2 regions of the Pseudarthrobacter sp. rb genome follow, and region 1 is predicted to be linked to the other one. Evidence: riboswitches for the same ligand, from Rfam matches in the RefSeq annotation. Region 1 holds a riboswitch; the other holds the start of a gene.

Region 1 (3,205 bases):
TTTGGATGTCCAACGGATGGTCCTTCGAAACCCGCCAGATCCATGCAGGCCAAACGGCGGACAGCGCCACGGGTGCCCGCGCCCTGCCCATCTACCAGACCACGTCATTCGTGTTCCCCAGCGCTGAAAGCGCTGCCAACCGTTTTGCCCTGGCTGAACTTGCGCCCATCTACACCCGCATTGGCAACCCAACCCAGGACGCCGTCGAGCAACGGATTGCCAGCCTCGAAGGAGGCCTGGCCGCGCTGCTGCTGAGCTCCGGGCAGGCCGCGGAAACCTTCGCTGTCCTGAACATCGCCGAGGCAGGCGACCACATCGTGGCCAGCCCCAGCCTTTACGGCGGAACCTACAACCTGTTCGCCCACACGCTGAAGAAGTTCGGCATCTCGGTGACCTTCGTAGCCGATCCGGACAACCTGGACCAGTGGCGCGATGCCGTCCAGCCCAACACCAAGCTCTTCTTCGGTGAAGTGGTCTCCAACCCGCGCCAGGACGTCCTGGACATCGAGGGCATCTCCCAGGTGGCCCACCAGGCGGGCGTGCCCCTGATCGTGGACAACACCCTTTCAACCCCCTACCTGATCCGCCCGCTGGAGTGGGGAGCAGACATTGTGATCCACTCGGCCACCAAATACCTTGGCGGCCACGGCTCCGCCATCGCCGGTGTCATCGTCGATTCCGGCAAGTTCGATTTCGGCAAGGATCCGGAACGGTTCCCCGGCTTCAACACCCCGGACCCGACGTACAACGGCCTGGTCTACGCACGCGACCTCGGTGAAGGCGGCGCGCTCGGCGCCAACCTCTCCTACATCCTCAAAGCCCGGGTGCAGTTGCTGCGCGACCTGGGCTCGGCCGTCTCGCCCTTCAACGCGTTCCTGATTTCCCAGGGCCTGGAGACGTTGAGCCTGCGGGTGGAGCGCCACGTTGCGAACGCCACGGAAGTGGCGCGCTGGCTGGAGGCAAGGGACGACGTCGAATCCGTCGCCTACGCGGGTCTTCCCTCCAGCCCCTGGTACGAGCGTGGCCGCAAGTACGGACCCAAGGGGACGGGCGCCGTCGTGGCCTTCAACCTGGTCGGCGGGGCAGAGGCGGGCAAGCGCTTCGTCGACGCCCTGGAGCTGCATTCCCACGTGGCCAACATCGGCGACGTCCGCTCCCTGGTCATCCACCCGGCGTCGACCACGCACAGCCAGCTTTCGCCGGAGCAGCAGGTTGTAGCCGGCGTTCACCCGGGCCTGGTCCGGCTTTCCGTCGGCCTGGAGCACATCGACGACATCCTCGCCGACCTGGAGGCAGGCTTCCGGGCCGCCAAGGGCGCCAACCAGTAGCCCCAAACACGATGACGCAGCATGTGCCGGCCGGCAAGCCGGGAAGTCACAACCAGTCATACTCTTGGCCTGGAGTGGGGGGTGTTTCGTACACTCGAACCAGGTCATGAGTGCCAGTGACAGCCCCGGCTTGCTGGCCGGCAACCCTCCATCCGCGGTGGGGTGCCCCGGGTGAGGACCTGGCCTGCCGGTCAGACGACGGCAGGCAAGCGCGTAGAAGAGGTCTTGCCATGACGGTTACCGTCGCCCGAACCACCATTCCCGAACATGGAATTGTCCGTTACGCCTCCATCGGGGGACTGGAACTCGAGGCCGGGGGATACCTCCCGGATGTCACCCTGGCCTATGAAACCTGGGGGACGCTCAACGCGGACGCCAGCAACGCCATCCTGATCGAGCACGCGCTGACCGGCAGCACCCATGTGACCCGCGGCGACACCGACGAAGAAGGCTGGTGGGAACAGCTGGCCGGCCCCGGCGCTCCCGTGGACACGGACCGCTTCTTCGTGGTGTCCATCAACATTGTTGGTGGCTGCTACGGATCCACCGGCCCGTCATCCCCCGCGCCTGACGGAAAGCCCTGGGGCTCCAGGTTTCCCCTCGTCACGCTGCGCGACAGCACTGTTGCTGAAGCCAGGCTGGCGGACCAGCTGGGCATCAAGAGCTGGTTCGCCGTCCTTGGCGGGTCGATGGGCGGCGCCCGCGCCCTGGAATGGGCGGTGACCTACCCGGAGAGGGTGCAGCGCTGCGCCGTGATCTCCGTGGGAGCCGCCAGCACTGCCGAACAGATTGCTTTCGCGCAGGCCCAGACGCTGGCCATCCGGCAGGACCCCAACTTCAACGGCGGGGACTACTACGGCGGTCCGTGTCCGGAAGACGGGCTGGCACTTGCCCGGCGCATCGCCCACATCACCTACCGGTCGGCCGCGGAACTGGAAGGCCGCTTTGGCCGGGCACCCCAGGCGCCCGAATCACCCCTGCAGGGGGAAATTCTCGCCTCCCGCGGCCGCTACCAGGTGGAAAGCTACCTGGACCACCAAGGGAACAAGCTGGTGAAGCGCTTCGACGCCAACAGCTATATCGCCCTGACCGAGGCGCTGATGAGCCACGATGTGTGCCGGGGGCGGGGAACCTTGGCCGAAGCCCTGGCCACCTCCACGGCACGGTTCTTCGTGGCCGCCGTTGACTCGGACAGGCTCTATTTTCCGTCGCAGTCCCACGAACTGGCCCAGGCCCTGCCCGGCGACGTGGACGTCCATGTCATCCAGGCGCCGATCGGGCACGACGGGTTCCTCACCGAGATCGGGCAGTTGGGCGGCCGGCTGCGGAGCAGCTTCCTGGTCTAGGCGCAGCCTGGCGGACAACCGGCATTGTGCATTCCTGCAGATGCCTTCTGCACTAATCGGCGTTGAGGTTGCACCGCAGGCAGACCATACTCATCGAATCCGGCTTTCGTGGTGTGCATCACACCCGTCTGCCATTGACTGGTCCCCGTGGTGTCGACGACGACGCCGAAGGAGTTCGCATGAGTACGGAAAGCTCCGCCGCAAGGCGTACAGAGGAAACCGACGTCAAGGCCTCAGGCCTTAAGAAAGTGGTGACGGCTTCCATGGCCGGCACCGTCGTGGAATGGTATGAATTCTTCCTCTACGCATCGGCCGCCACCCTGGTGTTCGGGAAGGCCTTCTTCCCCAACGCCGGCACGGAACTGGACGGCATCATCGCCGCCTTCCTCACCTACGCCGTCGGTTTCGTCGCACGCCCCATCGGCGGCATCGTCTTTGGCCACTTCGGCGATAAGTTCGGCCGCAAGCAGCTGCTGCAGCTGAGCATCATCCTGGTGGGCGTCTCCACCTTCCTGATGGGCTGCCTGCCCA
Region 2 (3,205 bases), on a different contig from region 1:
CCAGGTGGTTGACCACAACGAAGACTATGGCCAGACCGCGCAGCAGATCCACCCTCGAATCCCTGGTGGAAGGGTCCTGGTAGCTCCAGGACGTGGCGGTGTTGATCCGGCGGGGAATCTGCCACAGGGCCACCAGGAGGATGACCATGGCGGCAGCAAGGGTCCACGGGACGGCACCGGAGAGCGTATTGGCCCGCACGTAGGTGCCTGTGGACGCCACATCCGTGACAGGGCCGGTGACCATCGGTGATGCCTTCAGCCTGTCGAGCGCGGACTTGGCAACATCCGGGCTTCCCGTGAGCAGCCAGCTGATGCTTGCCACGCCGGTGTCCCGCGTGCTGGTCCGCTCGTCCCACACCACGGCGGCCGTCCCGCCGAAAGCGGGCGATGTGGCAGTGGCCACCACCTGGTCCCACCAGCCCGTCTTGATGTCCGCCTCGGGTGCCCCACCGGACGCAGGGCTGTAGAAGGCCGAGGTCTGCAGGAGGAATGGCTTTTTGCGTCCCTCGGCGTAGGTGCCGTAGAAGTTTTCGCTGCCGGATGCCGTCAGCATCTCCTGGAGTTCACCGGGACGCGGCGTGGTGTTGACGGCGGCCCCGCCGGAAGTGTCGTCGTGATAGGCGGTCAGGCCCACCCAGTCCACGGCGTCATCGCCGGGGTAATAGGGAGCATAGGCGCTGTCGCTTCCGTTCCAGGCCCCGTCCCCATTCGTATCCAGGAGGGAGAACCCCTCGCTTCCCGGCTCCGGGGCATTCCGGTTCCGTTCAAAGGGGTAGTCCTTGCCCAGGTAGGGCGCCCACACCATGGCGGCCCGGCCGCCGTCGTACTTCTTGAAGGCTGCCGCCACGGCCTGGAAGGTTTGCCGGTACGTGGCCGGCTGCTGGCCCCATGCCACCCAGCCGGTATTCATATCGGGGGCGAACCGGACCAGCAGTTGGCCTTTGAACCCCGACGCCAGGTCGCGCACTTGTGCTGCGAACGCTTCCGCCTCGGCGGTGCCGAGCTGGTCCAGGGGCACCGAGGGCTTCACCGTGAGCAGGGCGTGGGCGCCTTTGGCAGCAGTCTGCTGCAGGAAGCCGTCGATGTCGTTCCGCTCCGATTCGCGGTAGGGAATGGTGATGTCATGGCCGAAGACGGCAGGGCTGGCCCCCAGCCGGTCACTGAAGCCCGCAGCCGTATCCTCACCCCACTCGAGGACCGCCCCCAGCCAGGGCTTGCCCTTGTCCGGTGCAGCAGGCGCGGCGTGCGCCGGTCCGGCCGGGACCACCAGGGCCAGGAGGGCGATGATGGCCGCGGCGAAAAAGGCGGCGATGGAACGCGGACGGTTCCGCCGGATGGCGGCGTGGTGGTGCGATACGTGTGCCCGCATGCTGACAAGGACCCCCCGGTACTCATTGCTCTGGATACGGGGCGGCGCCCCCCCGGTAAGAACTTTATCGGCCCGCGGGCATTACCCGTGCCGTGACGCGGACGGCTCAATTACGGAACATGACGACGGCGGCGATGCGGCGGGGCGCGGCAGGTGTTACGTTTTTGGGGAGTAATGAGTACCGGTGCAAAGCCCTGACTTGCCGGTCGGCAACCCTCCCTTTCGCGGCGGGGTGCCTCAGGTGAATACTCGGCATATCGACCGATTCGAGCTGCAAGCGTGAAAGAAGGAGATCCGTCGTGTCCGACGCACCCGCCCCTGACGAAAAACTGTCCTACCGCCTGATTACCGGCGCGGACAACCGTGAATTCTGTGAGCGGATCTCCGCTGCACTCGCCGACGGCTATGTCCTGCACGGCAGCCCGGCGGCAACCTTCAACGGCACCACCGTCATCGTTGCGCAGGCAATCGTCCTTCCGGCCGCCATCGCCTCAGCCGATGCCGCCGTGGCGACCGCCGTGGACCAGCTCGATGCCGAATTTGAGGGCGAGTTCGACGGCGAGGGCCACGCATGAGCTACGCCGGAGACCTGACGCCGCAGGAAGCCTGGGCCAAGCTGGAGCAGGGCGCCATCCTGGTGGACGTCCGCACCGAGGGCGAATGGGCCCACATCGGCATCCCGGACACCAAAGCCACGGACAACGATCCCCTGTTCATCCAGTGGACCTTTCCCGGCGGTATCCCCAACCCCGACTTCGTCAGGGACCTGCAGGAGCAGGCGCCGGAGGATCCCCACGCGGAACTGCTGTTCCTGTGCCGGTCCGGCCAGCGGTCCATCGCGGCCGCAACTGCCGCCACCCAGGCCGGCTTCACCGCGTACAGCGTGCTGGAGGGCTTCGAAGGCGAGCCCGACCGCTACGGCGAGCGGACCGTCAATGGCTGGAAGAACCGCGGCCTCCCCACCAACCTCGGAAAGAACTAAGTGGCCTTCAACCCAGACGCCCCCGGCTGGAACCCCGACACCCAGGCAGTCCGCGGAGGCCTGGACCGCTCCAACTTCCAGGAAACATCCGAGGCCATCTTCCTGAACTCCGGGTTCGTCTACGAATCAGCCGCGGCAGCTGAACGCGCCTTCACCGGCGAGGACGAGCGCTTTGTCTACTCCCGCTACGGCAACCCGTCCGTGGCCACCTTCCAGGAGCGGCTCAGGCTGCTGGAAGGCACCGAAGCATGCTTCGCGACGGCGTCGGGCATGTCCGCCGTGTTCACCGCGCTGGGTGCCCTGCTGGCTGCCGGCGACCGGGTGGTGGCTGCCCGGTCACTGTTCGGTTCGTGTTTTGTGATCCTGAATGAGATCCTGCCCCGTTGGGGCGTGGAGACGGTCTTCGTGGACGGCCCGGACCTGGACCAGTGGCGCGAAGCCCTGTCCAAGCCCACCACCGCCGTCTTCTTCGAGTCCCCGTCGAACCCGATGCAGGAGATCGTGGACATCGCCGCCGTCAGTGAACTGGCGCATGCGGCCGGGGCCACCGTGGTGGCGGACAACGTCTTTGCCACTCCCCTGCTGCAGCGCTGCGGGGACCTCGGCGCCGACGTGATCGTCTACTCCGGCACCAAGCACATCGACGGGCAGGGCAGGGTGATGGGTGGCGCCATCCTGGGCACCAAGGAATTCATCGACGGACCGGTGAAGCAGCTGATGCGGCACACCGGCCCCGCGCTTTCCGCTTTCAACGCCTGGGTCCTGACCAAGGGCCTGGAGACCATGGGCCTGCGCGTCAACCACTCCTCGGCGACCGCCCTACGGCTCGCAGAATGGCTGGAGGAACAGCCGGC

The links. Region 1 has a riboswitch for S-adenosylmethionine ahead of metX (homoserine O-acetyltransferase MetX). Riboswitches for the same ligand answer to the same signal wherever they lie in the genome.
Region 2: linked by a shared signal. The riboswitch ahead of ACWRN3_RS17680 (DUF1737 domain-containing protein) and the one ahead of metX (homoserine O-acetyltransferase MetX) in region 1 are both predicted to bind S-adenosylmethionine.

The regions. Positions count from the first base shown of each region.
Region 1 is NZ_JBWJAR010000001.1:429,618-432,822, forward strand. It holds gene ACWRN3_RS01835 (bifunctional o-acetylhomoserine/o-acetylserine sulfhydrylase) at 6-1,328, shown strand; SAM riboswitch class IV at 1,431-1,546, shown strand; gene metX (homoserine O-acetyltransferase MetX) at 1,559-2,674, shown strand; gene ACWRN3_RS01845 (MFS transporter) at 2,854-3,205, shown strand, end outside.
Region 2 is NZ_JBWJAR010000015.1:78,464-81,668, reverse strand. It holds gene opgC (OpgC domain-containing protein) at 1-1,369, opposite strand, end outside; SAM riboswitch class IV at 1,540-1,655, shown strand; gene ACWRN3_RS17680 (DUF1737 domain-containing protein) at 1,669-1,944, shown strand; gene ACWRN3_RS17675 (rhodanese-like domain-containing protein) at 1,941-2,351, shown strand; gene ACWRN3_RS17670 (O-succinylhomoserine sulfhydrylase) at 2,352-3,205, shown strand, end outside.